One region of the Carnobacterium funditum DSM 5970 genome, then DNA from elsewhere that is predicted to be linked to it. Evidence: predicted binding sites of a transcription regulator. Region 1 holds the regulator's gene; the other holds the start of a gene.
The links. The regulator CtsR, encoded in region 1, represses protease genes until heat stress. The targets are predictions, from matches to a motif close to TTGGTCAAAAAAGGTCAAANA.
Positions count from the first base shown of each region.

Region 2: BR44_RS03880 (ATP-dependent Clp protease ATP-binding subunit) is a predicted target of CtsR. The motif match lies at 7,272-7,292, and genes of this name have one in related genera.

Region 1 covers NZ_JQLL01000001.1:1,433,783-1,450,201, reverse strand. Annotated here, with positions in the region: rRNA gene BR44_RS06780 (23S ribosomal RNA) at 1-362, shown strand, start outside; rRNA gene rrf (5S ribosomal RNA) at 451-566, shown strand; tRNA gene BR44_RS06770 (tRNA-Val) at 591-666, shown strand; tRNA gene BR44_RS06765 (tRNA-Lys) at 668-740, shown strand; tRNA gene BR44_RS06760 (tRNA-Leu) at 780-864, shown strand; tRNA gene BR44_RS06755 (tRNA-Thr) at 874-949, shown strand; tRNA gene BR44_RS06750 (tRNA-Gly) at 953-1,024, shown strand; tRNA gene BR44_RS06745 (tRNA-Leu) at 1,073-1,161, shown strand; tRNA gene BR44_RS06740 (tRNA-Arg) at 1,168-1,241, shown strand; tRNA gene BR44_RS06735 (tRNA-Pro) at 1,267-1,340, shown strand; gene BR44_RS06730 (IS30 family transposase) at 1,491-2,426, shown strand; gene BR44_RS06725 (CtsR family transcriptional regulator) at 2,754-3,224, shown strand; gene BR44_RS06720 (ATP-dependent Clp protease ATP-binding subunit) at 3,242-5,740, shown strand; gene BR44_RS06715 (hypothetical protein) at 5,878-6,261, shown strand; gene BR44_RS06710 (helix-turn-helix domain-containing protein) at 6,495-7,355, opposite strand; gene tadA (tRNA adenosine(34) deaminase TadA) at 7,488-8,003, shown strand; gene proC (pyrroline-5-carboxylate reductase) at 8,023-8,835, opposite strand; gene BR44_RS06695 (cation diffusion facilitator family transporter) at 9,131-10,018, shown strand; gene BR44_RS06690 (hypothetical protein) at 10,179-11,435, shown strand; gene BR44_RS06685 (Ig-like domain-containing protein) at 11,552-14,308, shown strand; gene guaC (GMP reductase) at 14,662-15,636, shown strand; gene BR44_RS06675 (hypothetical protein) at 15,924-16,419, opposite strand, start outside.
Region 2 covers NZ_JQLL01000001.1:838,204-854,622, reverse strand. Annotated here, with positions in the region: gene BR44_RS03905 (AI-2E family transporter) at 1-181, shown strand, start outside; gene BR44_RS03900 (FAD-dependent oxidoreductase) at 479-1,837, shown strand; gene BR44_RS03895 (thermonuclease family protein) at 2,095-2,436, shown strand; gene BR44_RS03890 (peptide chain release factor 3) at 2,745-4,328, shown strand; gene BR44_RS03885 (DUF1827 family protein) at 4,518-4,799, opposite strand; gene BR44_RS03880 (ATP-dependent Clp protease ATP-binding subunit) at 4,981-7,218, opposite strand; gene BR44_RS03875 (hypothetical protein) at 7,407-7,607, shown strand; gene BR44_RS03870 (phosphocarrier protein HPr) at 7,798-8,064, shown strand; gene ptsP (phosphoenolpyruvate--protein phosphotransferase) at 8,064-9,785, shown strand; gene BR44_RS03860 (glycosyltransferase family 4 protein) at 10,645-11,832, shown strand; gene BR44_RS03855 (glycosyltransferase family 4 protein) at 11,857-12,882, shown strand; gene BR44_RS03850 (NAD(P)-dependent oxidoreductase) at 13,011-13,886, shown strand; gene BR44_RS03845 (YkuJ family protein) at 14,055-14,288, shown strand; gene BR44_RS03840 (copper homeostasis protein CutC) at 15,018-15,659, opposite strand; gene dapG (aspartate kinase) at 15,868-16,419, shown strand, end outside.

The DNA of each region.
Region 1 (16,419 bases):
CCCAAGGGTTGGGCTGTTCGCCCATTAAAGCGGTACGCGAGCTGGGTTCAGAACGTCGTGAGACAGTTCGGTCCCTATCCGTCGCGGGCGCAGGAAATTTGAGAGGAGCTGTCCTTAGTACGAGAGGACCGGGATGGACACACCGCTGGTGTACCAGTTGTTCTGCCAAGAGCATCGCTGGGTAGCTATGTGTGGACGGGATAAACGCTGAAAGCATCTAAGCGTGAAGCCCCCCTCAAGATGAGATTTCCCATCACGTAAGTGAGTAAGACCCCTGAGAGATGATCAGGTAGATAGGTTGGAAGTGGAAGTACAGCGATGTATGGAGCGGACCAATACTAATCGGTCGAGGACTTAACCAATTTTTAAACGATGAAGAAACGGTTTTAAGCCCTTACAGTTAAACACTATCCAGTTTTGAGAGAACAACGTTCTCTTATATGTAAGATGTGTGGTGGCGATGGCAAGAAGGTCACACCTGTTCCCATGCCGAACACAGCAGTTAAGCTTCTTAGCGCCGATGGTAGTGAAGGGTTTCCCTTTGTGAGAGTAGGACGCTGCCGCGCATCGAACATTTATTTTTCTCATATGGAGGTTTAGCTCAGCTGGGAGAGCATCTGCCTTACAAGCAGAGGGTCGGCGGTTCGATCCCGTCAACCTCCACCATGAGTCATTAGCTCAGTTGGTAGAGCATCTGACTTTTAATCAGAGGGTCGCAGGTTCGAATCCTGCATGACTCATAACTATTCATTCAGATGACTAGTTATAGCCATATTTTAGCGGGTGTGGCGGAATTGGCAGACGCACTAGATTTAGGATCTAGCGTCGAAAGACGTGGGGGTTCAAGTCCCTTCACCCGCACCATATTTTTAAGCCGGCTTAGCTCAGTTGGTAGAGCATCTGATTTGTAATCAGAGGGTCGAGGGTTCAACTCCTTTAGCCGGCACCATTAGCGGAAGTAGTTCAGTGGTAGAACGCCACCTTGCCAAGGTGGAGGTCGCGGGTTCGAACCCCGTCTTCCGCTTACTAGTTAAGCTAGTAAGTGATGCAACAATCATAACTTGTTCAAAATGCCGGGGTGGCGGAACAGGTAGACGCACAGGACTTAAAATCCTGCGGTGAGTGATCACCGTGCCGGTTCGATTCCGGCCCTCGGCACCATATATAGCACCCATAGCTCAATTGGATAGAGTACCTGACTACGAATCAGGCGGTTAGAGGTTCGACTCCTCTTGGGTGCATTTTTTCAAGAATTACTAAAAATTACGGGAAGTAGCTCAGCTTGGTAGAGCACTTGGTTTGGGACCAAGGGGTCGCAGGTTCGAATCCTGTCTTCCCGATAAATAAAAAAACCACTTATTCTAAGTGGTTTTTTTTATTATCGATGAATTGTAATATTAAGTGCAACACCCAGGTGAAATAAAAGAAACCCATGGCGGTCTCGTGTAGAATGAAGTTACTACACTAAACATTCGACTGGAGGACTCACCATGAGCTACACTCATTTTACCATAGCTGAACGTTCAAAAATAGAAACACTTCTTGAATTAGGATTCTCAATCCGTGGGATTGCCCAAAAACTAGGTCGTGCTCCTTCTTCTGTGTCTCGGGAACTTAAGCGAAACCCTGATTATCAATGTGAGAAAGCACAAAAGCAATCTGAACAAAATAAAGCCAATTGTGGAGCGAAGCCAAAACTGACCCCCGAAAACAAAGAGAAAATTCAGGAAAAATTGAATCAAACGTGGTCTCCTGAACAAATTGTAGGTCGGTTGTTTCAAGGTAAACTTTCCTTTAAAACAATTTATCGTTGGATTTATTCTGGACTCTTACAGGTTCCATTGTCAGTATTAAGACAAAAAGGAAAACGACAAAAACCAAAAGAAACTCGCGGTAGATTCAATGTGGGCACTTCCATTTCTAAACGACCAAAGGAAGTAAAGAAACGCACGACCTTCGGCCATTGGGAATTAGATACCGTGGTATCAGGGCGAGGACAGGCAAAAGGTTGCGTGGCGACCTTTCTAGAAAGGAAAAGTCGTTGGTACCTCGCAATCAAAATGCCCAATCGATCCGCTTCCTCTATGGAAGCAGCCCTCCGAAAACTAAATACTCTCTTGCCCGAAGCAGCTTTTCAGAGCTTCACAACGGATAGAGGAAAAGAATTCAGTTGTTACCCCATTATTGAAGAGGAATTAAAGATCCCTGTTTATTTCGCAGATCCTTATTCTTCTTGGCAACGAGGAAGCAATGAAAATAGTAATGGACTCCTAAGGGAGTTCTTTCCGAAGAGAACCAACTTTGATCATGTAGAACAGGAAGAACTTCAAAAAGCTTTATATCTGATCAATAATAGACCCAGAAAATGTCTTGGCTATCAAACATCTCAAGAGATCTTCATGGGAGAGGTGTTGCACTTAATTTGACAAACTATCTATCTAAAAAATTTAAAACCAAAAAAGATGAGAATTTAAGTGCCCTTGCTTATACGTATACTAGAAAAATGATGTGTTTAAATAAAAATGAGTAGAGTTGCTTTTCAAATTCATTATTTTCTCGTATAATTAAAGTCAGTATTAGTCAAAATTTGATGGATACTTTAAAAGTTAGTTTTTAATGAAAGAATGAATAATCAAGTCTGGTGTTGAGACGAAAAGAAAAGGAGTGTTACTGAAAGAACACCGTTGCAATGTATGGTAAAAATAGGTAATATGTATACCATACAAACTCATTGTTTCAGTAACAAGTCACACATGAACAATCAGAATATGTCGGATATCATTGAAGCTTATTTAAAAAAGGTACTTGGAACGGATGAGCGAGTCGAAATTAGACGTAGTGAAATGGCAGACCGATTTAATTGTGTTCCTTCTCAAATTAATTATGTGATTAATACACGATTTACAGTTCAACAAGGATATTTAGTTGAAAGCAAACGTGGTGGTGGCGGGTATATAAGAATAATTAAAGTTAAATTGCTAGATGAAGTAGAGATGTTAGATATGATGATTGATGTAATTGATAGTGAGATATCACAAAGAAACGCTTATTCAATTGTAGAAACACTTTATGGAGATAATATGATTGCTAAACGAGAAGCTAGCCTAATGCTTTCAGCTATGGAAAAGTCAGTTTTGTCTATAGAAGATTCTAAAAAAGAAAACGAATTGCGGGCAAGGATATTGATTGCTTTTCTAAATAACTTAAGATACGAACAGTCGTAAAGAATGGAGGTAATATTATGGATGAATTATTCTCAGAAAAAGCAAAAGCGGTCTTAATGTTAGCTCAAGAGCAAGCTAAAGAGTTTCGTCATCGTTCGATTGGTACGGAACATATTTTGTTAGCTCTTGTAGTTGAACAAGAGGGAATAGCGGGCAAAACGCTTCGTGAGTTTTCAATAACTGAAAAAGAGATAAGAGAAGAAGCAGAACATTTTACTGGTTACGGAACGATGAAGTACGATTCCAAAGATACCATTCTTCCTTATTCACCACGAGCGAAAGAAGCTATTACATTAGCAACAGATGAAGCTAGACGCATGGGAGCTTCTTTAGTAGGCACTGAACATTTGTTGCTTGGTTTACTACGCGAAGAGGATGTATTGTCTTCTAAGATTTTAACGAACTTAGATATTAATTTAAATAAAATACGTCAAATATTATTGAAAAAAATAGGGATTACTGATGCAAACAATGGTAAAGCTAAGCGTTCTAAATCAGCTATTAAGCAAACAACCGGAACTCCAACACTTGATGCTTTAGCAAGAGATTTAACAGCTAGTGCTAGAGCTGAAAAGATTGATCCAATTGTTGGACGTCATACAGAAATAAAACGTGTTATCCAGGTTTTAAGTCGTCGGACTAAGAACAACCCAGTTTTAATAGGTGAAGCAGGAGTGGGTAAGACAGCCATAGCGGAAGGATTAGCACAAAAAATTGCTGCTAGAGAAGTTCCACATACATTAATTGGCAAACGTTTGATGATGCTTGATATGGGTTCACTGGTTGCGGGAACAAAGTATCGCGGAGAATTTGAAGAACGTATGAAAAAAATTATAGATGAAATTTATCAAGATGGAAATGTCATACTATTTATTGATGAGTTGCATACATTAATCGGTGCAGGCGGTGCTGAAGGAGCAATAGACGCTTCGAATATATTGAAACCAGCATTAGCTCGTGGAGAATTACAAACTATAGGTGCTACGACATTGGATGAATATCAAAAATATATTGAAAAAGATGCAGCTTTAGAAAGACGTTTCTCACCTATCCGTGTTGATCAGCCTACACTAGAAGAGACAGAAGATATTTTATTAGGCTTACGTTCACGTTATGAAAATCATCATGGTGTTGAGATTACTGATGCAGCAATTCATGCAGCTGTTCAATTATCTTCTCGTTATATAACATCTAGACAACTTCCAGATAAAGCAATCGATTTAATAGATGAATCAGCTTCAAAAGTACGACTAGATTCTTCTAGTAAACCATCACCAATGGTAGCAGCACTCAAACAGTTAGAAACGTTAATTGAAGAAAAGGAAGTGGCTATTCAATTACAAGATTTTGAAAAAGCGGCTAAAATTCGTTCAAGTGAAATGAAGCAACGAATAGAAATTGAAGGCATATTAGAAAAAATTAAACACCCTGCTCCAAATTCAATGAATTTAAAAGTAGAAGAAACAGATATTGCGGAAGTGGTCTCTTTATGGACAGGTATCCCAGTGAAACAAATGGATCAAAAAGAATCAGAGCGTTTGTTAAAATTGGAAAAAGTATTGCATAATCGTGTAATAGGACAAGAAGAAGCAGTTAGTGCAGTAGCTAGAGCTATCAGAAGATCTAGAAGCGGATTGAAAGATCCTAATAGACCTATCGGCTCATTTATGTTTTTGGGTCCAACAGGAGTAGGGAAAACAGAATTAGCTAAAACATTAGCTAATGCTATGTTTGGTAGTGAAGAAGCATTAATTAGAGTTGACATGTCTGAATTTATGGAAAAATACAGTACAAGTCGCTTGATTGGTTCCCCTCCAGGTTATGTAGGATATGATGAAGGTGGACAATTAACTGAAAAAGTACGACAAAAACCCTATTCTGTTATTTTATTGGATGAGGTTGAAAAAGCTCATCCAGATGTCTTTAATATTTTATTGCAAGTATTAGATGATGGTCATTTAACAGATTCGAAAGGACGTAAAGTAGATTTTAAGAATACAGTTATGATTATGACTTCCAATCTAGGAGCAACATCCTTGAGAGATGAAAAACTAGTTGGATTTAGTACAAAAGATAAGAAAAAAGATCATAATACGATGGAAAAAAGAATTAAAGAAGAGTTGAAAACAACGTTTAGACCGGAATTTATTAACCGGTTAGATGAAATCATTGTATTCCATGCGCTTGAAAAACCTGAATTGAATAAAATTGTTAAGCTATTGGTACAAATGGTTACTAAGCGTTTAGAAGAAATGGATATTCATGTTAAAATGACCCAAGCTGCTATAGATGTCATTTCTAAAGCAGGATTTGATCCAGAGTACGGAGCACGGCCTTTACGCCGTGCGATTCAAAAAGAAATTGAAGACCGCTTAAGTGAAGAGCTATTGAGTGGGGCAATTAAAGTGGGAGATCATGTAACTATCGGAGCTTCAAAAGGGAAAATTAGAGTTACTGTGAAGGATAATACTAAAAAGAGTGAAAATTCTACTCCATCTGACCCAGTAAAAGCTTAATAATACTTTTATAAAATCATCGGTTCAGTAAATAACACCTGACATTGCTCAATGATGTCAGGTGTTTTTATTCGTATCTTTTTTTTTTTTCTGTTATGATTAAGGTACAGATAGAATAAAGGGAGATGTGAATATTTATGAAAAGAAGTACACGTAACTTACTAGTAGGTTTAGGCGCTACAATGGCGGTAGGGGCTGTTATTTTATCCGCATCTGATAGAACTATGCTTAAGATAGAAGCCTACATGAATCGCCAAAAAGCGAAAAATTTTGTTAAAGATAAACTAAAAGGTAATGAAAAAGCTTTAGATGTTGTTGGAAATTTATCTGACGAAGAGGTTGTAAACTTATTAAAAGTTGTTGATAAAGTCAGCGATTTAAAAGGACAAGTTGGAGCTTATACGGGTCATTTGAAAGATGCAACGAATGAATTTAAAGATATGTTCATGGATAAGAAGGAAAGAGCAACTGGAAAAGCAGAAGATTTTGTAGGCGAAGTTAAAGATAAAGTAAAACGATAAAAAGTTGAATTAAAAATAACGGAGTGGGACATAAAGTGTTTAGACCAAAATTACTTCACGAAAATCGCTCGTTGATTGCAGACCATCGAGCATTTTTCGTGAAGTGGATGTTGGGTTTGCTTTTTGAAGCACGCTCTAGAATAAAAATTCGGATATGCAAGAAAGAGACTGGGACACATTTGTCCCAGTCTCTTATTTTTATAGTACTTTTTATAAACCTGTAAAGATAATTTTTAAAAAATTAATAAATAGCAAAGCAATAAATCATTCATATTACGTAAAGACAAGCCACTTATATCGTGAAATCGATCTATTCGATACTGCAATGTATTTCGATGAACATATAATGACTTAGCCGCCAAACTGATATTTCCTTGACTGTGCCACATAGCTAAGATCAATTCTTTTAACTCAGGTTGACTAGTATATTTTTGTTTTAATATATGCATGAGCGCACTTTTTTCTAAGGCTTCAGAGGTGTAATAACTTAAGGCAACGATAGGTAATGAAAGCAGAGATTTACCTTTATTTTTTTGTTTTTCAAAAATAAACTGTTCTTCTTTAAAAATTGTTTTAAACTCTTTGTCAATCGGCCAAAATTGACCAATATAGCAAATGGTCTTAATTGAAAAGTCATCATCAAGCGTTTGGATGATACCTGAAAGTTCATCTAAAGTTAATTGGTCATCAGATTTTTTTTGAATCAATAACCCAGAATTTTCATCTATAAAAAAGGCTTCTTCACTGTTGCTAAAGATACTTTTGAAAGCATTAAGCCAAGTTTTTTTTTCAAAATAGGAATCTTTTTTTAAAAGAGCGAATTGGATAATACGGAAATCGTTATTAAAAGTTAAGGATGGAAGTTCTAGTCCATTAATTAAATAATTTTGCCATTTTGAGGCCATTGAAGCAACTTTAGTTTTTTTTGAAGCAAACAAAAGCTGCAATAATTTAATTTCAGATGGAGATTTATTTTCTTGTTTGAATTGAATCCATTGGTTTTTAAAAGGGAAAGAAATAAGATCAGAGTTTTCTACAGATAAGTTTGTTAATTGAGCATCAGGATAAATAAGTTTGATTTCATTAAATTCCAAGACAACACCTCGTTTCACTAAATAGTAAGTTCCTCTTTTATTGCTATATTTCTTTGTAGTCTAACATTTCCCCTCAAGTTTGTAGATGAGTTATGATATGATAACAGTAATAAATTAAGAAAGGCTGGACTTATGCTGACATTACAAGAAAAAGAATACTTTATGAGTGAAGCGATTAAAGAAGCTAAAAAGGCTAGAAAAAAATTAGAAGTACCTATTGGAGCAATCATCGTTCTAAATGGTCGGATCATAGGACGAGGGCATAACGATCGGGAAGAAAGTCATGATGCAACAGCACACGCTGAAATGTTTGCCATTAGAGAAGCAAACAAAACACTTGGAAATTGGCGTTTAGAAGATGCTCAGTTATTTGTTACATTAGAACCCTGTTCAATGTGTAGTGGCGCAATGATTTTATCACGTGTTAAAGAATTGTATTATGGAGCAGCAGATCCCAAAGGCGGAACAGCAGGCACATTAATGAATTTGTTAACAGATAGTCGTTTTAATCATCAAGTAGAAATAGAGCAGGGTATTCTTGAGTCTGAGTGTAGCGCGCTATTAACAAATTTTTTTAGAGAATTACGCAAACGTAAAAAAATAGAAAAAGCTGAACTAAAAGGGTTAAACGAAATGCAAAAAGACTAAATTAACTTTAAGGAAGATACTAATCGTTCATTAGTTCTTGATCTTTTGCAATAGTAGCATCGACACCTTTAATAACTGTCGAAATAAATTTTTCATCTTCTAAAGCGACAATTCCTGCAACGGTTGTACCACCAGGTGAAGAAACTTGATCGATTAGGTTCCAAGGAGATTGATCACTTTCCAAGACTAACTTTGCACTGCCTAATACAGCTTGGGCAGCAATTTTTGTAGCTAGTTCTTTAGGCATACCATTTTTAACAGCTCCACGGGCTAAGGAATCAATAAAGAGAAAGGTATAGGCTGGTGAACTACCTGCAATAGCAATAAAAGTACTAAAATCTTTTTCTGCTAGCTCGATACTTTCACCTATCGATTTAAACATACCTAATATATACTGGACTTGTTCGGGAGAAGAAAAACTATTTCCACAAACAGCAGTCATACCTTCACCTATAACCGAATTCAGATTTGGCATCACTCGAATGATAGAATTTGTAGATTTTACTCCAATTAAATTAGTTAATTTTTGAAGGGATGTCCCGGCAGCTATGGAGACTAATAGAGGATGGTGTTTTTCAATAGCTGAACTTAAGTTAGGTAGTATTTCAGCAAGCACATTAGGTTTAACAGCCAGCACAACAATGTCTACGTTAGCAATCAACTCTTCATTTGAGGAGCAGATAGTCGTTTTTGTTTCGGCTGCGAAAACAACTAATTTTTCTTTTGTTCTACTATATAGATATATGTCTTCACTATTCATGTAATTTTTTTCAATGATTCCTTTGATAATGGCACTAGCCATATTTCCTATTCCGATAAATCCAACTTTCATAAGTAACACTCCATTCTTTAGAACATAGTAAACTGCTATTATTTTAACATAAAAACCAGGCCGCTGTTTATGTGTATCATCTTTTAATTCGTTTATATAAATCATTAGTCAAAATTAAACATATCCTGTACCAAAAGAAATAAAGTGATAAAATACAATTCATGTTTCAAAAATAGGTGTTTACATATTTAAGTTGAAAGAATGATTCTATTATCTTTCTTTTATAAAGAGCATAAAATAAAATGAAATAAATTAAAAAATAACTATCAAATAAGTTAAAGAGGGGCAAATTGGGATGCAAGAACGTTATGAAGAATTAAAAAGAGCTGAAAAAGGAGCGATAGTAAGTATTGTAGCGTACATTGTTCTCTCTTTGACTAAAATATTTGTTGGTATTACGTATCAATCTGTCGCCTTGAGAGCAGACGGGTTAAATAATTTAACAGATGTTTTCTCTTCTGTAGCTGTTTTAGTTGGACTAAAGTTAGCTAGAAGGCCAGCAGATGATGACCACCCTTATGGACATTGGAAAGCAGAAACAATTGCAAGTTTGGTTACTTCTTTTGTTATGTTATTAGTAGGGATTCAAGTTTTTTATTCTAGCTTTAATCGCATTATTGAAGGAGAAAATGTCGCGCCTGAAAAAATTACTGGGCTGATAGGATTTATAGGTGCCATTATTATGCTGGGAGTTTATTTTTATAACGTAACTCTTGCAAAAAAAATTAATAGTGATGGATTAAAAGCGGTTGCAAAAGATAATTTCAGTGATGCGCTGACAAGTTTAGGAACAACGATAGCTATTATCGGTTCAATGCTAGGTTACGTTTGGATGGACGGCGCGATGGCCATTATTGTAGCGGTTATTATTATCAAAACGGGTGTAGAGATTTTTCGAGATAGTGTGTTCTCTCTTTCTGATGGGTTTAATACAGAAGACTTGAAAAGATATAAAACCAGTATTTTAAGTATACCAAATGTCCTTTCAGTTGAAGATATTAAGGCACGAAAGTACGGAGCGAATATTTATGTGGATGTGACGATTTTGGTTGATGCTACTTTGACCGTGCTTCAAGGTCATCAAATTACAGAAAATGTAGAACGAGTTCTAAAAGACTCCTATGGTATAATCGATATTGACGTTCACGTAGAACCTGATCGAATTAATGGGACTGATAAGTAAATGTGTCTTTTTTATGAAGGGATAATCAGTCTAAACGTGTACATTTGGTAGCGTTTTAGTTGAAAACAGCTAAAATAACAAGCATAATAAGGTTAATTGAAAGCTAAGACATTTTTTAAACCGATGGATGATAAGTAACGGAATAAAAAGGAGGTAGAAGATGGCTAAAAAATTTAGGCATCAATTGCTAGGTTTGTTCTTTTTAATAACTGTTTCATTAGTGAAAATAAGGAACATTTCAAGAAAAGTAACTAAGTTATCCCCGAATGTCCGAGATAAATTGATCATTATTCATGACGACATTACACCGTCAAAGATGATGAAGCCAATAATCTCTCTTACTGCAAGTTTAAGTTTTGTTGCTTTATCTCTAATAAGCCTATCAAAACTAGTTAAGAAAGCTACGAAGCATCCTCTCCCAAAACGCATCAAACTCAATGACAATTTTCCTGAATCAAATTCAAAAACATTTCTAACAATCCCTACACCTTATAATGATGGAACAAACTGGACTGGCAGAACGAATCAAACAACACATCCATCAGTTATTCAATTTAAGGATAAATGGAAGGGCTATAAGTATTGGATGACATTTACCCCATATCCATACGGAAATAATAAAAAAGAGAACCCTAGTTTAGTTGCTAGTCATGATGGTATTAATTGGATGGTACCTCCTAATGTATCAAATCCTATCGTTTCTAATAAGACTATACCTGCATATCTTTTTGATACGTATCTTTCTGATAGCCACTTATTATACAACAATGACACTGACGAATTAGAATTATGGTATCGCTATGTGAACAATAGGCAAAAAAAAGAAATTCTTTATCGTGTTAGATCAAGTGATACCATCCAGTGGACAGCTCCAGAAAAACTGATAGTCGATTCAAAAAATTTATTGCAGTATGTTTCTCCTTCTATTATTTATGAAGAAAAAAAATACAAAATGTGGATCATGCGTGATTGGTATATCTATTACTTAGAAAGCTCAGATGGAAAAAAATGGAGTGATCCCATCCCAGTCGATAGTGAAAATAATCCTATTCACTCATGGCATCCGCATGTTTGTAAAATAGATGAGACTTATTACTTATTAAATAATGACAATAATACGAATACAGGTGCTGGTGGAAAAATATATTATAGTACGTCCAATGATGGTATCCACTTCACTAAAGAACAATTCATTTTGGGTTTTACTGCAAATGGCTTGAGTTATGATTCAACTGGGGTATATAGAGCAAGTATGACTATTGGAGAACAAGGGGTGTATTTATATTATGGTCAAGTTTCTAGTGCTTATCAGTGGACAATCGGTCTTTCTATTGGTCCAGATTTAAATAATTTGGTAGGAGTAGATGAAGCGAATTTAAATTTATACCAAACGATTTCTAATGAAAATTTAAATTGACATTTTATTAGTAGAGGAGGGCTGAGGTTAAGATGCTGATTAGAAAGATTAAGTTAAAGATTTAAAATCCGTTGTTTTTTAATGATTTTTTGATAATTAAGAAAGAAGGCGAAACTATGATTAAACGAGCAATTTGGATTTTTCCGTTAGTTGGTATTATGCTAGTGAATATAGATATATCTGAAGTATCAGCTGAAGAGACAGAAGAGCCAAAAGAATTTTTATTAGAAGAGATAAGAAAAGATGATCAACTTTCAGTAATACCACAAGACACATCACAAGAAATACCACAAGACACATCACAAGAAATACCACAAGACACATCACAAGAAATAGCACAAAAAACATCACAAGAAATAGCACAAAAAACATCACAAGAAATAGCACAAAAAACATCACAAGAAATACCACAAGACACATCACAAGAAATACCACAAGACACATCACAAGAAATACCACAAGACACATCACAAGAAATACCACAAGACACATCACAAGAAATAGCACAAAAAACACCACAAGAAATACCACAAGACACATCACAAGAAATAGCACAAAAAACACCACAAGAAATACCACAAGACACATCACAAGAAATACCACAAGACACATCACAAGAAATACCACAAAAAACACCACAAGAAATACCACAAGACACATCACAAGAAATACCACAAGACACATCACAAGAAATACCACAAGACACATCACAAGAAATACCACAAGACACATCACAAGAAATACCACAAGACACATCACAAGAAATACCACAAGGCACACCACAAGAAATAGCACAAAAAACACCACAAGACACACTCACAGTAGGTACCCCCGAAACTATTATATTAGATTCCATCAGTGTTACGCCACCGACAACTGCTTCATCTATTGGTGAAACGATAGGTCGCTTAGAGGTAGTTTATAATCCAGGTAATGCACTAATACCTAAATGGGAATATTGGTGGTCCACAAATCCGAATATCGCTACAGTTGATGCAGGAACAGGTATGATTACAACCTATCGAGCAGGAACGACAATGATTATGGTTGAAGTCGATACAGGACAAGAAGCAGGAGCACTGCTGGCGGTAAGTGATTCATCAACTCCAGCGGAGGAACTTCTTGAATCCATCAGTGTTACGCCACCGACAACTGCCTCATCTATTGGTGAAACGATAGACCGCTTAGAGGTAGTTTATAATCCAGGTAATGCACTAATACCTAAATGGGAATATTGGTGGTCCACAAATCCGGATATCGCAACAGTTGATGCAGGAACAGGTATGATTACAACCTATCGAGCAGGAACGACAATGATTATGGTTGAAGTCGATACAGGACAAGAAGCAGGAGCACTGCTGGCGGTAAGTGATTCATCAACTCCAGCGGAGGAACTTCTTGAATCTATTAGTGTTACGCCACCGACAACTGCCTCATCTATTGGTGAAACGATAGACCGCTTAGAGGTAGTTTATAATCCAGGTAATGCACTAATACCTAAATGGGAATATTGGTGGTCCACAAATCCGGATATCGCAACAGTTGATGCAGGAACAGGTATGATTACAACGTATCGAGCAGGAACGACAATGATTATGGTTGAAGTCGATACAGGACAAGAAGCAGGAGCACTGCTGGCGGTAAGTGATTCATCAACTCCAGCGGAGGAACCTCTTGAATCTATTAGCATTGATTCTTCTAGAACAAATTTGGAAGTTGGTGAAACGATAGACCGCTTAGAGGTAGTTTATAATCCAGGTAATGCACTAAAACCGAAATGGGAATACTGGTGGTCTCAGAATCCGGACATCGCAATGGTTGATCCAGCTACAGGAGTAATTACAACAATCAGAGATGGAAGAGTGACTATTATGGTTGAAGTCGACACAGGTCAAGTAGCAGCTGTAAAATTCATCGTAGGAGTAATAGCCGAAAATGGACCCAATTCTCAAATATTCTTACCTCTTCCGACTGTTTATGATGATGGAAGTGATTGGGCGGGACGCACAAATCAAGCAACACACCCTTCAGTTATTCAATTTGAAAACAATTGGAATGGCTATAAATATTGGATGGGTTTTACGCCTTATCCATATGGAGATGATCAGAAAGAAAACCCAAGTGTTGTGGCTAGTCACGATGGAATTAATTGGGTAGTTCCTGAAAATATTTTAAATCCATTAGTACCGATTGAAATTGAAAATGCCTATAATTCAGATACACATCTGGTTTACAATAATACAACAAATGAATTAGAGCTTTGGTATCGCCAAGTTCAAAATGCTACTATTACAGAAACGTTATACCGTATCAAAACAACAGATGCATTAAATTGGACGATGCCTGAACTAATGATTTCGGCCTCCTCTAATAACTTCTTACAGTATATCTCACCTTCCGTTATCTATGAAGAGGGCAAATATAAAATGTGGTTCAATCGTGATTGGGAAGTTCACTATGCAGAAAGTTTAGACGGCAAGAATTGGAGTGAAGTTGTTAAAATTAATACTGCTGGACAGAATGTTCATACTTGGCACCCAAGTGTTCAAAAGTTTGATGATACGTATTACTTATTGAACAATGATAATGATACAAATATAGGTGTACGAGGTGCAATTAGATACAGTACGTCTAGTGACGGTATCAACTTCACTGAAGAGAAATTTATTTTATCCTATAGGGATGATGGAGAAAGTTATGACTCTGCAGGCGTTTATCGAGCTAGCATGGCGGTCGGAGAACATGGCGTTTATCTCTATTATGGTCAAATTTCAGAATCGTACCAATGGACAATCGGTATGTCTATCGGAGCTAATTTAGATAGTTTGGTTGGTTTAGATGAGGAAACATTAGCCGGTTTTACGAGAGTTTAATAGTTTGCTTATGAAAAAAATCAAGTGTTTAGTATAGAAAGGTTCTGCTATTTTCGGTTGAATGTCACTGAGAGTAGGGGAGCTTTTTTTTTGATTAAAAAACGTATCTTTTATACTTGGGCAAACATATTATTCGTGTTTAAAAGATAAGAATGGTGTTTTTCCTATAAAACATGTTTTAAAAAACGCGGAAAAGTAGAATAGACTTTGACAAATAAAAAGAAATGCGGTAAATTGGTTAGTGAGCGAACTATTTTCGAAGAGAATTAAGCTAATGTTCGTTTGTGGGTATAAAAATCACTGATAATATAGAATAAGCAGACAATAAAGAAGAGAAAGAGGTTTTCAAGCTAATGAAAGTTTTTGATTATGAAGACATCCAACTGATTCCGAATAAAAGTATTGTGCAGAGTAGAACAGAATGTGACACAAGTGTGAAATTGGGTAATCGCACGTTTAAATTACCAGTTGTTGCGGCTAACATGCAGACAGTAATTGATGAAGAATTAGCTATCTGGTTCGCTGAGAATGATTATTTTTATGTGATGCATCGGTTTGAAGAAGAAAAACGTCGCCCATTTATAATCGATATGCATAAAAAAGAATTGTACGCTTCTATCAGTGTCGGGGTAAAAGCAACAGAGTATGACTTCATTAAGGCGTTAGCTGAAGAAAATGTAATCCCTGAATACATCACGATTGATATCGCACATGGTCACTCTGATTTAGTAATTAATATGATTCAACACATCAAAAAACATTTGCCAAATACCTTTCTAATTGCTGGAAATGTTGGAACACCAGAAGCTGTGCGTGAATTAGAAAATGCAGGAGCGGATGCTACAAAAGTGGGTATCGGTCCAGGGAAAGTTTGCATTACTAAGTTGAAAACAGGCTTTGGAACAGGTGGATGGCAGTTAGCTGCACTTCGCTGGTGTTCAACAGCTGCTCGTAAACCGATAATTGCTGATGGCGGAATTCGAGATAACGGTGATATTGCTAAATCTATTCGTTTTGGGGCGACAATGGTGATGATAGGTTCTGTTTTTTCAGGGCATGATCAGTCTCCAGGTGAAGCACTTGAAATAGATGGGAAAATGTACAAAGAATATTATGGAAGTGCTTCTGAGTTTCAAAAAGGGGAACATAAAAATGTTGAAGGCAAAAAGATAATGGTGGCACCTAAAGGGGATATTTCAAACACATTGTTAGAGATGAAACAAGACTTACAATCTTCTATTTCTTATGCAGGCGGTAAGGATATTGAAGCACTTCGTAAAGTAAACTATGTAATTGTAAAAAACTCTATTTTTAATGGAGACCGTTAACTAAATAAAAAAAGAAGCCCAACGGCTTCTTTTTTTTTATTCCATTAAACCATAATTAATAATTAAGCCATTTTTCTTAGTTTGAGTATTATTAGAAATAGGTTCAATGGAACCTTCGTAAATTAATTTTTCGTTAACTATATCATAAATTAAGAGTTGTTTTTTAAGTGGAGATTGCTTAGTTGCAGAAACTAAATAAAGGTTATCATTTTTTATGCTGTGCCATTCTATCGAGTCTTGAGAAACGGATAAATCTATTGGTTTTTTAGACGAATCACCTAAATTGCTTAAAGATGTCGTATATAAATTGATTTTATCATCTGTAAAGCGATAAGAATAAACGAATTAGGAAATAAAACAATTAAAAATTGTGAAGAAGAAATAATCGTTTGGGTTGAAAGATTGTATCTCAAATAGTCAGGTAAAAGTTGAGTGAACAGAGCAGATTCAATTGGAAGTAAAATTAATTGAGTAGCTACTAAGCCTAACACCGTTAAAAGAATAAGGGTCAACTTAGAAAAAAACAGATAGATACGATTGGTTGGTAACGTTAAAAGGCGATAGATAAAAGCATTTTTCCCAAACCAATCACGATACCAAATAAGAAAACTATAAAAAATTAAAGCAGCAATACTGAAGACAATAAAAAGTATGAACCAGCCACTGTTTGTCATGTCAATCATTGTAAATGGAGAATGATCAACAAAATATTGTTCTATGGATATAGAACCCTCTTGAAGCGTCCGCTTGACAGTAGATACATAATTTTGAGATCGTAAAATG
Region 2 (16,419 bases), 600 kb from region 1:
GATACATCCCTTAACTATTATTGTAATTTTATTAGTTGCAGGAAATCTCGCTGGACTTTTGGGTATGATTTTAGGTGTGCCATTCTATGCAGTTGTAAAAACGATAGTTGTCTATTTACATGATATGATAAATATAAAAAAGAGACACCAAAATTTACAAGGCGAAGACAATAAAAAGTAATACAGTTCTTCCAAAAACTCAATATAGTATCTATATACTTAAAATAAGCATCCAAAAGAAAGATATCTTTCTTTTTGATGCTTATTTTAATGAAATAATATGTTTGTTTTAATGAAATAAATTAGTTAAATGACATTAAATCACTAATATTATTTAGTGAAATAATTCTTTAAGTTTCCTTTTTTAAATATATTGTGATATAGTTTAATTGTGTTTGGTGAAGAATAATACCAATTAAATGGTGTTAATTTTATTAAACAAATCCAATAAAAAGTTAATAATAGGAGGAATTACAACATGAAAGTAATCGTAATTGGCTGTACTCATGCTGGGACATCAGCGGTAAAAACAATTCTAAATGAAAACCCTTCAGCAAAAGTAGCAGTTTTTGAACGTAATGATAATATCTCATTTTTATCATGTGGAATTGCACTATACGTCGGTGGTGTAGTAAAAGACCCAGCAGGGCTATTTTATTCAAACCCTGAAGAATTAACAGCTATGGGTGCAACAGTGAAAATGGAACACAATGTTAAAGAAATTGATACAGTTGCTAAAAAAATAGTTGTTGAAAATATTAAAACAGGTGAAGTATTTGAAGAATCGTATGATAAGTTAGTTAACACTACAGGTTCTTGGCCAATTATCCCACCTATTCCTGGTATTGATCATAAAAATATTTTATTGTGCAAAAATTATAATCAAGCAAATGAATTAATTGCTAAATCAAAAGATGCTAAAAAAATCACAATAGTTGGTGGTGGATATATTGGTATCGAGTTAGTTGAAGCTTTTGCTGAGTCTGGTAAAGAGGTAACACTAATCGATGGTTTAGACCGAATTTTAAATAAATATTTAGATAAAGAATTTACAGACGTATTAGAAGCAGATTTGCAAAAACGTGGCATTAAAATGGCGTTGAACCAAACAGTAAATGGCTTTAATGCTAATGAAGCTGGTGAAGTTGTGTCTGTTGTAACTCCCAAAGGTGAGTATGAAGCAGATTTAGTTGTTTTGTGCGTAGGATTCCGTCCTAATAACGATTTATTAAAAGGTAAAGTAGATATGTTACCAAACGGAGCAATTATTGTAGATGATTACATGAGAACAAGTAATTCTGATATTTATGCTGCAGGAGATAGCTGTGCAGTAAACTATAATCCAAATGGTGGACATGCTTATATTCCTTTAGCAACGAATGCTGTTCGTATGGGAACACTGGTAGGGAAAAATATTGTAGAACCAAAAGTTAAATACAGAGGAACTCAATCAACATCTGGTTTATATTTATTTGGGTTTAATATTGGTTCAACAGGAGTAACTACTAGTGGCGCACCACATTTTGATTTAGATGTTCGTTCTGTTTTGGTTAAAGATAATTATCGTCCGGAATTTATGCCGACCACTGAAGAAGTTTTAATGCAATTGGTCTATGAAGTGGGAACAAATCGCATCGTTGGTGGACAAATTATGTCTAAATATGATGTAACACAATCTGCTAACACTCTTTCTTTAGCTATTCAAAATAAAATGACTATTGAAGATTTAGCATACGTTGATTTCTTCTTCCAGCCTCACTTTGACCGTCCTTGGAACTACTTGAATATATTAGCTCAAGCAGCAGTAGAACAAGAAAGAAAATTAGCTGAAAAATAATTTAGGATACTATTTTTAGAATCGAAGGAAAGGAGGAAGGGACATTTGTCCTTTCCTCCTTCTTTATTTTACGCATAGTAACTGAAAAGAAACTAATTAATGATTGAAACTATCTTTATTTGGTTCAATCTTTCGTCAAGAAGTTTTTTGTATTACAATAGAAAAGCGGGTTGTTACCATATGATAGGTGTAATATGATAATGATTGAAAAAGTGAAGTTACCTATTAATAGGAAGTGAAGAACTTGAGGAAAAATAATGTTAGGTATTATAGCGGTACTTCTTTCTATGATAGGAAGTTATTTTGTTTTAGATTCTCCAAACACGAATTCATTAGTGGAATTAGAAGCTAAAGGATTATCGATAGAATTAGAAAGAGTGATAAATGGGGATACGATTATATTTAATCAAAATGGAGAAAGTCAAAAAATACGTCTATTTTTAATGAATACTTCTGAAAGTACGATAGCTAAGACTGGTGCAACTCAACTATTCGGAAAAGAATCAAAAGAATGTTTATCAGACTATTTAATGGGAAAAAATGAGCTATTAGATATGAACCTACTTAAGAAAAAGAAAATCAATATGGATGTACATTAGCCTATCTATTTGCTGATGATGTATTAGTCGAAGAAGAACTAGTTCGTGAAGAGCAAGCGATAGTAGTCTATAAAGAAGGTTAAGAACATTATTTTAACAGATTAAAAGAAGGAGATAAAAAGAATAGTTGGTCGAAAAAGGGTTATGCAATGAAATATAGATTTAATAATAAATAAAAAATCTTGATGAGTGTGCTATAATTATTTAGATTATAGTTAAGGAAGAGTTCTACAGAAAAGGGTATTGACTTGTAACTGCATGCCAGTAAATAAAAAGACTAAATAATGATTTAAATGAGGGATAATAATATGGAACAGAAATTAAAAGACGAAGTAGAATCAAGAAAAACTTTTGCGATTATCTCCCATCCGGATGCTGGGAAAACAACAATCACTGAACAACTCTTATTATTTGGTGGAGCAATCCGCCAAGCAGGGACAGTGAAAGGTAAAAAAACAGGTAAATTTGCAACTTCTGACTGGATGGAAATTGAAAAACAACGTGGCATATCCGTTACTAGTTCAGTTATGCAATTCGACTATCAAGGCAAGAAAATTAATATTCTAGATACGCCTGGGCATGAAGATTTTTCAGAAGATACGTATAGAACGTTAATGGCTGTGGACAGTGCAGTAATGGTTATTGATAGCGGGAAAGGGATTGAACCTCAAACTAAGAAATTATTCCAAGTTTGTCGCATGCGTGGCATTCCAATTTTTACTTTTATTAATAAGCTTGACCGCGATGGCAAAGAACCATTGGAATTACTAGAAGAACTTGAAGAAGTGTTGGAAATTGATTCTTATCCTATGAACTGGCCTATTGGAATGGGAAGAGGTTTGTTAGGGCTATATGATAACTACAATAAAAAGATTGAAATTCATCATCCTGAAATAAATGGGAAAGACGGAGAAAAAATCGTTGAATTAAATGCAGAAGGTAAAATAGAAGGAGATCATCCTATAAAAAAATCTTCTCTATATGATGAAGCGATAGAGGATATCGAGTTATTAAATGAAGCAGGAAATAAGTTTTCCGAAGAAAAAATTCTAACTGGACAATTAACACCAGTATTTTTTGGATCTGCTTTAACTAATTTCGGAGTCGAAACTTTTTTAAATACTTTTCTGAATTTTGCACCTAGTCCATCTTCTCATAAAGATGTGGCAGGCGATAAAATCCCAGCAACAGCAGATGATTTTTCAGGTTTCATCTTTAAAATACAAGCAAACATGAATCCCGCTCACCGTGACCGTATTGCGTTCATTCGAATTTGCTCAGGCGAATTTGAACGCGGAATGGATGTAACGCTTGCTAGAACGAATAAGAAAATAAAACTATCTAACTCAACTCAATTTATGGCTGAGAGCCGTGAAACAGTTCAACGAGCAGTTGCAGGAGATATTATTGGCTTGTATGATACAGGTAATTTTCAAATTGGTGATACTATTTTTGAAGGAAAAAAAAATATTGAGTTTGAAAAATTACCGCAATTTACACCTGAAATTTTTATGAAAGTTTCAGCAAAAAATGTAATGAAACAAAAATCTTTTCATAAAGGTGTTCAACAATTAGTACAAGAGGGAGCGATTCAACTGTATAAAACGTTCCATACAGAAGACTATATTCTGGGAGCAGTAGGACAATTACAATTTGAAGTTTTCCAGTATAGGATGCTACATGAATACAAGTCAGAAGTGATTATGACTCCAATAGGGAATAAAATTGCACGTTGGATTAAGCCAGAACAATTGGATACAAGTATGTCATCTAGTCGAAATTTACTTGTTCGCGATCGTTATGATCAACCTTTATTCTTATTTGAAAACAAATTTGCTATGCACTGGTTTGCAGATAAGTATCCAAATGTAGAATTGACATCGTTGCTTTAAAAATGAAATAAGGGGCTAGGACAAAAAGTCCTTAAAAAAATACACTCCCAAAACTAATGAATTATTTACTCATTAGTGGGAGTGTATTTTTTTATATTTCTATTTAACTTTAAAGGAAGAAGACAATTTTTTTTGTGGAAAATATTTATGTCCTAGCCAATTTATAAAGGAAGGGGAAAAAAGAAATAATTATTGTTCTACTTGTATGGATAATTCAACGATGTTAGGAGCGTGTAAAATATCTACTTGATTAAGTTCCGCCTCTAAAATATTCTCAATGGCGTATTGAATCTCTGTATTCTTTATATTACGGTGATTGTTTAATAAAAGAACATCTTCATGAGTAGGAGCTCCCGAAAAAATTATAGTTGTCGGACCTAATGTATAAACTTTAATAAAGTTTGCATCAGTACTTCCTAATTGCTCGGTTACTAAATCTATATGGCTATTGGTAACGTCAATAAGCTTCATTTTTTCACCTCTTTTTTAAATCTATTATATTAAGGCCATTATATAATTAATAGTTAGTAAATTCAAAGCATATTAATTGAGTGAAACAGAATACAATATAAAAAACAGAAAAATTATTCTGAAATATATAATCAAAGACTGTCTAGAATATCGTCTAAACAGTTTTTTGAATGAATAAAATTTATTTAGCCGTTTCGTTAGTAGTTTGATTTGCCTTTGTTATTGAAGTGATGTCTTGTTCAGATGTTACGATAATCTCATCATATTCATTAATTGAAGCTGCTAATTTTTTGATTTCTGGGTAATCAATATAAAAATCAGCAATGCGATCTTCTATTTGTTCTTGAATGATGCGACGTAATGGTCGAGCTCCTAGTTGAGGATCGTATCCTAGTTCAACTAATTTTTTCTTAGCAAGTTCATCAGCTTTTATACTAATTCCCTGATCTTTAAGCATATCGTTAACATCTTGTAACATCAAGTCAACAATTACAAGTAGGTGTTCTTGTTTTAAGGAATTAAATTCAACAATTGCATCAAAACGGTTAATGAATTCTGGCTTAAAGAAATCAGTCAAATGATTTAACACGGATTTTTGATTACCTTTAGCGGCTGCAAAACCAACATTTGCTTCTATTGAACCACTACCAGCATTACTAGTCATAATAATTATGGTATCTTCGAAACTAACGGTACGACCTTGTGCGTCAGTTAGACGACCATCTTCCAAAATTTGTAAAAACATGTGTAAAACATCTGGATGTGCTTTTTCAATTTCATCTAAGAGCAAAATACTGTATGGATTATGACGAACTTTCTCAGTTAGTTGTCCTGCTTCGTCATAGCCTACATATCCTGGAGGGGAACCAATTAATTTAGAGACGCTGTGTTTCTCCATGTATTCGCTCATATCAAAGCGAATATAAGCCTCTTTGTTGCCAAAGAGCTCTAAAGCTAGTTGTTTAGCTAATTCTGTTTTACCAACACCTGTTGGCCCGACGAATAAAAATGATCCAATCGGGCGATTTTTTTTATTCAAACCGATACGACTTCTGCGGATAGCTTTAGAAATTTTTTCGATTGCTTGATTTTGTCCAATGACATGTTTACGCAAGTCAGTTTCTAAGCTACGAAGTTGTGTTTGTTCTTTTTCTTTAAGTTCACCCACTGGTATATTGGTTTTAGTTTCAATGATATGAACCATATCTTTTTCCGTGACAATAGGACGTTCCTCGGACTGAATAGTTTGTTTATCGCGCATAGCTGAAAATTTTACTGCTTGATCACGATAGAACGCAGCTTTTTCATAATCTTCTTTCTTTAAAGCTACTTGTTTTTGTTGAGCAGCTTCAGCAATTTTATCCTCAATAACTTTTGGATCAACTACTTGAATCGTCAAGTTCTTTTTAGAACCAGATTCATCAAGTAAATCAATAGCTTTATCTGGTAAGAAACGATCCTGAATATATCGGTTAGATAAAAGAACAGCATCCCGGATTGCTTCATCAGTGTAAGTTACTTGGTGATACTCCTCGTATTTGTTTTGGATACCTTTTAGAATATCAATGGTTTCGTCTACTGAAGGTTCACTTACGCGGACAGGTTGTAAACGTCGCTCTAAAGCTGCGTCTTTTTCAATAGTACGATATTCTTTTAGAGTAGTAGCTCCAACCATTTGTAGTTCACCACGTGCTAAAGCTGGTTTTAACATATTCCCCGCATCCATACTACCCTCTGCACTGCCGGCCCCTACAATTTCGTGAACTTCATCTATAAAAAGAATGATTTTTGGATTTTTTTTCATTTCATCCATTAATTGCTGCATCCGTTCTTCAAATTGTCCTCGGACACCAGTTCCTTGTACTAAAGAGGCAACATCTAATTGAATAACTTCTTTATTCATTAATTTTTCAGGTACTTCAGCATTTACAATTTTTAGAGCTAAACCTTCTACTACAGCTGTTTTACCAACACCTGGTTCACCGATTAAAACGGGATTATTCTTTGTACGACGATTCAAGATTTCAATCACACGCTCAATTTCTTTATTGCGACCAATAATAGGATCGATAGCACCATTTCTTGCTAAATCAGTTACATTCGTACCATATTCTCCTAAGAGGCCAGTTATTTTATTTGTAGGAGGTTGTCCGCTCCCACCACTATGAATATTTTGAGTAGGTTCGAAATTTTGATCATTCTGTTTAGGCGAATTTATAGAACGGAAAAAATCATCTAAATTACCTAAACCAAAAGGATCTTGTGGAGTTTGGCGATTATTTTGACTAGTTCCTTTACTGTTTGCTTCCTTTAATAAACGGTAACAATTTTGGCAGATATCTAATTGGCCTTTTTGACCATTCATATTTGTATATAAATGAATAGTTGCATCTTGTTGATGACAATTTTGGCATAACATATAGCACACAACCTTTCGATGATTAATTTTTAAGGTATAGAAGATGGTTTTTGTGTTTGACCTTCCCTGACCTTGTTTTTTATTATACACTGACCTTGTCTGACATTCAAGTGAATTGTTCTATCTTTTATCAAAAAGTTAGAGTACAATAAACATTTATTAAATAAGGATTTCACTTTAGAAGGGGAATGACAACTAAAATGGATAATAGTCAAATTGAAGAAAATGTTGAGAAGTTAGTAAGAGGCGAAATGGAAGAAATCATTATAAAAAAAGAGGATTTTATGAAGTTCAGAGAAATCTGGTTAAATCATCCAAAAAAAAATTCGATTATTGGCAAAGCAAACCACTATGGTGAAGTTAGTTATCATTATAATTCAATCGAATAAACTGGTAATAAACAACATGATACAAAGAAAAAAAAGAAAGTAGTTGTAGAATCTTATTAAAAATGGTAACCTATGAAGATGTAAGGGTTATTTTTAAATAGCGTGTTCTTTAAACAAAACTGTTTGGAAAACAACTACTATAGAGAGAACCCTCATAAAATTATTTTTTATTAAAAGGAGATCAAACATAATGGAAAAACGCGATTTTCATGTAATAGCTGAAACAGGGATTCATGCACGTCCAGCAACTTTATTGGTACAAACAGCTAGTAAATTTAGCTCAGATATCAATCTTGAATACAAAGGTAAATCTGTAAACTTAAAATCTATCATGGGTGTAATGTCATTAGGCGTTGGCCAAGGTGCAGAAGTTGTTATTAGTGCAAATGGTACTGATGAAGCAGAAGCAATCTCAAGCATCGAAGAAACAATGAAGAAAGAAGGTTTAGCTGAGTAATGGTTGAAAAATTAAAAGGGATTGCAGCAAGTGACGGCATTGCTACAGCAAAAGCTTATCTTCTTGTTCAGCCCAATTTATCTTTCGACAAAATCTCAGTTGAAAATTCTGATTCAGAAATAGACCGTTTAAAAAATGCCTTAAATAAAGCTAAGCAAGAACTTGAGCTGATTCGTTCTAAAGCTGCTGAAGCTTTAGGCGAAAAAGAAGCTCAAGTTTTTGATGCACATTTGATGGTTCTTTCTGATCCTGAGTTAATTGGGAGTATCGAAAGTAACATAAGCGATAATAAAGTAAATGCTGAAAGCGCACTTAAAGAAGTAACAGATATGTTTATCGGTATCTTTGAAGGGATGGAAGACAATCCTTACATGCAAGAACGTGCTGCTGACATTAAAGACGTTACAAAGCGTATATTGAGTCATCTTTTAGGGGTAAGGTTACCCAACCCATCAATGATTGATGAAGAAGTAATCGTTATCGCACATGACTTAACTCCAAGTGACACAGCTCAATTAAACCGTAAATATGTAAAAGCTTTTGTAACAGATATTGGCGGGCGGACTTCTCACTCAGCAATTATGGCACGTTCTCTTGAAATTCCAGCAATTGTTGGAACTAAAACTATAACAGATTTAGTTAAAGAAGGAGACAACATTATTGTAGATGGTCTAGAAGGTGACGTATTAGTTCATCCAGATGAGACTGATATTTCTGCTTACGAAGAAAAAGCAAAACAATTTGCAGCTCAAAAAGTAGAATGGAATAAGTTGAAAAATGAAAAAACATATACTGCTGATGGGAAACATATTGAACTAGCTGCCAATATTGGAACACCTAAAGACTTAGTTGGGGTTAAAGATAATGGTGGAGAAGCTATTGGGTTGTACCGTACTGAGTTCCTTTATATGGATTCACCTGACTTCCCAACTGAAGAAGCTCAATTTGAAGCCTATAAAACTATCTTAGAAGGTATGGGAGACAAATCAGTTGTTGTTAGAACAATGGATATCGGTGGAGATAAAGAACTCGCTTATCTAACACTGCCTCATGAGATGAATCCGTTTTTAGGATACCGTGCAATTCGTATCTGCCTAACAGAACCAGAAATGTTTAAAACACAATTGCGTGCATTATTGCGTGCTTCTGTTTTTGGTAAATTGCGTATCATGTTCCCAATGATTGCAACTTTAGGAGAATTCCGTAAAGCTAAAGCTATGTTGCTAGGAGAGAAAGAAAAATTAGAAAATGAAGGCATTGCTGTTTCAGATGATATTGAAGTCGGTATCATGATTGAGATTCCTGCTGCAGCTGTACTTGCCGATAAATTTGCTAAAGAAGTAGATTTCTTCAGTATTGGAACCAATGATTTGATTCAATATACTATGGCAGCAGATCGCATGAATGAACGAGTTTCTTACTTGTATCAACCATATAATCCATCAATACTACGTTTAATTAAAACCGTGATTGATGCCTCTCACAAAGAAGGCAAATGGACAGGTATGTGTGGAGAAATGGCTGGAGATCAAACCGCAGTACCATTATTGATAGGACTTGGACTTGACGAGTTTTCGATGAGTTCATCAAGCATTTTGAAAACACGTAGCTTAATGAAACGTTTAGACTCAACAAAAATGGCTGAATTAGCAGATAAAGCAATCAATGATTGTGATACAGCTGAAGAAGTCGTTAGCCTAGTTGAAGAATATACAAAATAAAGTAAAAAACGTTGAAATCTTTTGATTTCAACGTTTTTTGGTTGTATATATGACGTTGGTGAAAGAATCACTAGCGTCATTTTTTATGTTCTTTAAATATAAATAGAAAACAAGTGAGTTCTCCTGTAAAATAATAGTCGACGAAAACTTACAACTAAGAAGGACTCACTTGACTACTTCAAAGGATAGTCTAGAAATACTAGATATTCAAGATGTAAATAGTCAATTCAAATGCAATTTTATTAAACACGGTCAATATAATGGCGGGGAATATAAAACTCGCTCCTACTATTTTATGTTCGGATAGCGCTTTGAATCCACCATTGTATCTGCAATGTTAGTCTACGGTGTAATATCAACTACTACTTATCAGCGCTATTAATCGATTATTAAAGCGGTTTAAGAAAATAATTACAATGAATTAAAAGAAACTTCAAGTAGAGAGATAAGTAAGGAAGTCTCTTTATTATAGAAATACGTATCAAAACCTCAAGAAAATATTTTCCTTATCTTAAAAATACCTTTTATTATCTTTGTTGTAATGCCGTTATTCTAATGGGGAAATAAGAGGTATTAAAATTAACTTTCTTAATTGAGTTGTTTATTGTTGTAGAAATTTATTGAATTATGAGAACTGGATTATTTCATATTTAATATGAAACTGAAGATTAATAGAAATAGCATCAGACAATAAGTTCAAAAATACGAATAATTGAAGACTAATCTTTTCCAGCAATGTTAGTAAACGTAGAACTATTTTTGAAAATGTAATCTATTTCAAGGTTTTTTGATTATATAAAGGCTAATATTTATGTTTTTACATAAAACGAAGTATAATCAAACAAAGGGGTGAAATTAAATGAAAGTTGGAATTTTTACTGATACTTATTTTCCACAAATAAGCGGAGTAGCAAGTTCGATAGAGGCATTAAAAAGAGAACTTGAGCGACAAGGACATGTTGTCATCATTTTTACTACTACTGATCCTAAAGTGAAAGATAACGAGGAAGGGATTATCCGATTGCCAAGTTTACCTTTTTTTTCATTTCAAGATCGTCGAATTGCAATAAAAGGTTTGCATCGAGCAGTCAAAATAGCTAGAGAACAAGGCTTAGATATCATTCACACTCAAACAGAATTTAGTCTGGGACTAACTGGTAAATATATTGCACACCAACTAAAAATTCCATGTGTCCATACTTACCACACAATGTATGAAGATTATCTTCATTACATTGGAAAAGGAAAAATTCTTCGTCCGAATCATGTTAAAATTGCTTCAAAATTATTTTGTAATAAATCTACTGGTATTATAGCACCGAGTAAAAAAGCAGCACGTCAATTATTAAATTATGACGTTACTTCAAAGATAGTAATTATACCTACTGGAATTATTTTAGAAAATTTTTTTAAAAAAACAACAAGAGATATACGGACAGAGTTGTCTTTTAGTAGCGAGGTACCTTTGCTTTTATCTTTGGGGAGAGTTGCTAAAGAAAAGAGTATTGATAGTCTTATTACAGCTATGCCAGAAGTCTTAATTAAAAAGCCGGCAACAAAGTTACTTATTGTTGGAGATGGTCCAGAAAAGCAAGAACTGGAACGTTTAGTGCAAGAGTTAAATCTGACCAAGTCAATTTTTTTCGTAGGAGAAGTAGAAAATTCTCAAGTACAAGCCTACTACCAAGCTGCTGATTTATTCGTAAGCGCTTCTGATTCGGAATCACAAGGATTAACATATATTGAGTCGATAGCATCTGGAACAAATATTGTGGCAAGACACAATGAGTACACAGAAATGTTGACTCATAATGGGGATTTTGGAGCAACTTTTAAAAATGATGAAGAATTAGCGAATACTATTTATCAGTGCTTGACGGAAAAAACGTTAAATATAAATACTGAAAATATAGAAAAAAACCGAGAAAGTTTATTTGAAATGTTATCATCAGAATTATTTGGAGAAAAAGTGATACAATTTTACAAAGAAATGATTCGACAATATGATGATGAAAAAAAGTTAGCGATTCTTTTAAAACAACGATAAAAAGATAAAAGAGGAGAAATAATCATGATACGAATAACAATGTTTTCTTCTGCAGATAAGGTAGCTGGACAAGGGGTAGGTAGTGCTTATTCAGAACTAATCAATTTGTTGAGAAAGTATCATGCAAAAGAGTTGGAAGTTAAAATTAATCAGTACTATAAAACAGACATTAGTCATTATCACACGATTAATCCTACATTTTTTTTGAGTACTTTTTTTAAAAAAAGGTTTGGTAGACGAATTGGGTACGTGCATTTTTTGCCGTCCACTTTAAAAGGGAGTATTCATTTGCCTAGTTGGATAGAATCGTTATTTTATAGCTATATCGTTACATTTTATAAACGAATGGATCATTTAGTTGTAGTCAATCCTTCGTTTATTGAAGAATTGACAAATTATGGAATAGTGACAGAGAATATCTCCTATATTCCGAATTTTGTTTCAAAAGAAAAGTTTTATCCTATAGAAGCAGAAAAAATGAAGAAAAAAAGAGATAGTCTAGATATTCCAGAAAATAAATTTGTAGTTTTGGGAGCTGGACAAATTCAAGAGCGTAAAGGAGTACTTGATTTTATCAAACTTGCAAAAGAGATGCCAGAAGTACAATTCATATGGTTAGGTGGGTTTTCATTTGGAAAAATAACAGATGGTTATGATAAATTCAATAAATTAATAGAACAATCACCTGAAAATCTATGGTTCCCTGGAATAATAAATAGAGAAGATATGTGTAGCTATTATAACCTAGCAGATGTCTTTTTATTGCCATCTTTCGATGAACTTTTTCCAATGTGTATTTTAGAAGCTTTCTCTTGTGATAAACCGGTTATTTTGAGGGATTTGGCTTTGTACTTGCCCATATTAGAAGGTTACTATGAACCAGCATCTGATCGAAAAGAGATGAAGAAAATAATTAGAAAAATGATGTCTAGCTCAGACTATTATCAAGATTTAGTTCAAAAATCAATTGCCGGAAGTAAGATTTATTCAGAAGAAAGACTAGCGAAAATATGGCTAGATTTCTATAGACAACAAGCTAAAATAAGGTGATTGTTAAATTCCACAAACCATTAATCTCTAATAATAAAGCTGATTAATAAAAACGTTTAATATATTAGTTTTTTATCTAAAATGTTATACTATTAATGTTATTTTATCTGGAAGGAGTGGTTATAAAAATGAAAAAAATTGGCTTTATAGGAACAGGCGTAATGGGTAGCTCCATCGTGAAACACTTACTTAAAGCTGGATATGAAGTAAATGTTTACAATAGAACAAAGAGTAAAACAGATGAATTAGTTTTTCTTGGTGCTGTTTGGTGTGAAAATCCTGCAGTGGTGACTAAAAAAAGTGAAGTTGTTATTACGATTGTGGGGTATCCCACTGACGTAGAAGAAACGTACTTAGGGGAAAATGGAGTTTTCCAAACAGCAACATCCAATCATATTCTAATAGATATGACTACTAGCACTCCTACTTTAGCTGTTAAGTTATATAAAGAAGGGGAAAAAAGAAATATACCTGTATTAGATGCTCCAGTTTCTGGTGGAGATTTGGGTGCGCAAAAAGGAACATTAACTGTTATGGTTGGTGGAGATAAAGAAGCATTTGAAATAATTGAACCTATTCTAACTGTATTTTCAAGTAAAGTGAATTTACAGGGTTCAGCGGGTAAGGGACAACATACAAAAATGGCCAATCAAATTATGGTAGCCGGAACTATGACAGGTATGACAGAAATGTTGGTTTATGCTGAAGCAGCGAACTTAAATTTAGAAAGAGTTATTGATACGGTAAGTGGTGGTAGTGCTAGTAACTGGTCATTAGTAAATTATGGTCCTAGAATTTTAAACGAAGATTTTTCACCAGGTTTTTTTGTAAAACATTTTGTGAAGGATTTGAAGATTGCCTTAAATGAAGCCAATAAAATGAATATAGATCTACCTTTTACAGCTTTAGCCCAGCAGTTGTATGAAAGACTAGAAACGGAAGGTTATGCAAATGATGGAACTCAAGCATTTATTAAACTGTGGTGGCCAGAAGGGAAAAGATAAATCTTAATGATGATTTTTAAGCAGTCTAAGAGCATCTAGGATTCTAAAAGATAGGTTGTTTAATTGAAAAATTGAAATTATTTTAAGAAAAAAGGATAACTTTGCTGTCTTTTAAAGAAAAATCTGTTAAAATAGTGACTGAGCCAAGTTTGAAAGGGGTACGAGATCATGAAACCTTCACAATTACAGGCAATTATTCGCCGATTGGAAGCTATGCTAGAAGATAAAGATAGTGAAGTTCAAGTTCGTAGATTTGAAAAAGAAGGCAATGAACGCTGCCTGATTTCCTATGATGCTAAGACTACTACTTTTGAATTAGAAGACAGTTCAACACATCAAGTTTATCAATTTGATGATTTAGATTTAGTTGCAATTGAGATTTTTGAATTATTGCAAGACTGATAAAAGATAGAGAATGAGCTTAGTTAAACTAGCTTATTCTTTATTTTTTTGTTTGAGATTCTAAAATCAAACATGACTAAATAATAATTGAAATTAAATTAGAATAATCCAGCTTAGAATAAAATGAGTATAATATAGTTTTTAAACTTATAATTCTACCTGAATCATTCGTAGTATCTTTTACAGAAATATTTTTACTAGTATCGAAGAAATAGAGTTTCAGAGTGCAAGTTCAGAAATATGTTTTGGAACTTTCTTTTCTTCTTTGCAATGTCAACGATTTAAGCATACCGTTTAGGTTATTGTTCTTTATTCAAGGAAAATATTTTAGACTTATTCATTCCCGTGAGGAAATGGATACTTGTTTAGCAGGTAAAATGATGGGGGAAAAGTTCTTTTACATGAACTCTATCGCTCAAAATTAATTCCATCATTTCTTGTTCGCTAAGAGTTGGCCAATAAACATGATACGTACGAAACTTTCTTAAGTAGTGCTGTCCTACTATTTTGGTTCTTATCCAGAATTGAAATTGAAAAGATATAAAAAGGTCATTTTAAAACTATATCCTGATAGGACGGTTAAAGAAGTTGTTAGCACAGATTCAGGAGTTCGTGTTTAGATGGATGGAGACTTCTTTTCTATTAATTTTTTACTTCTGTTAAAAAAACGAATCAAAAAACGAATCTCTGCTAGACATGTAACTACAAGGATTCGTTTTTTGATTCATATTATAGTTTTCCTAAAATCTTGCTCCCGTGAATTTCATTGACACCTAAGAAATCGATAACAGCTTGAGCATTCTCATCTGTTATTCCGCCTCCTGGCATAATGACTATTCTATCTTTTGCATAATCAACTAATTTTTTTAAATGGAACAAAGTTGTTTCGATAGGCTGATCAGCTGTTCCTCCATGTGTTAAGATACGTTGTACGCCATGCTCAACTAACCAATCGATAGCTTCAAATTGACGCTCGTCGGAAATCGTATCAAAAGCCATGTGAAAAGTAACTTGTAATCCATAAGATTCTTCCAAAATTTGTTCCATTGCATCTTCATCTAACCAATTGTTTTCATCTAAACAGCCCACTACAATTCCATCTAATCCAAGGTTTCTAGCTTCAATGATATCATAGCCCATTATTTTTAATTCAACATCATTGTAAACAAAATTTCCACAACGTGGACGGATAATTGTCATCACAGGAACAGAATGTTCGCTACAATAAGCTAAGGTTTCTTGCATCACTCCCTTACTAGGTGTTGTCCCACCGCAAGATAAATAATCACACAGTTCGACTCGATGTGCACCCTTGGCAATAGCTGATGGAACAGATGTATAATTTTCAAGACAAACTTCTTTAAGAAACATTCTTTCACTCTCCATTTTTTTACAAATATTTGTTAAAGTATACCATGAAAAATAAAATTAGTTTACCACCTATCACTTTATTGAATAATGTATAAGACTTCGTTATAATAAAAATGAACGGATAGATAACAAATAAATAATTAAGGTAGTGAATTCAAAGAATGAGTCTTATTTTTTTAAAAGATGTAACTTTAAAGGATGGTATATAATGAAAATTTTGGTTCAAAAATTTGGCGGAACATCCGTTAAAGACGAAAAAAGTCGTGCTGCAGCAGAAAAACATATTGTTCATGCTATTTCTTTAGGATATAAAGTTATTGTAGTTGTTTCAGCTATTGGACGTTTAGGAGATCCGTATGCCACTGATTCTTTACTTTCACTAATTGGTGGAAATCGTAGTTATTTAGATTTACGCGAAAAAGATATGCTGCTTTCAGTGGGAGAAACAATTTCCACAGCTGTTTTTACTAATGGTTTAAAGAAAAAGGGAATAGCAGCAGTTGGTTTAACGGGTCAGGATGCTGGAATTATTACTAACGAAGATTTTGGCAACGCTAAAGTAAAAAGAATAGATAAAACTGCCATTACTAATTTTTTTAAATTGAATGATGTTGTTGTAGTTACGGGTTTCCAAGGAGTGAGTGAAAGTGGACATATCACCACAATTGGGCGTGGTGGAAGCGATACAACTGCAGCTTTTTTAGGTGCTTCTTTTGGGGCTGAAAGTATTGACATTTTTACAGATGTTTCAGGGATGATG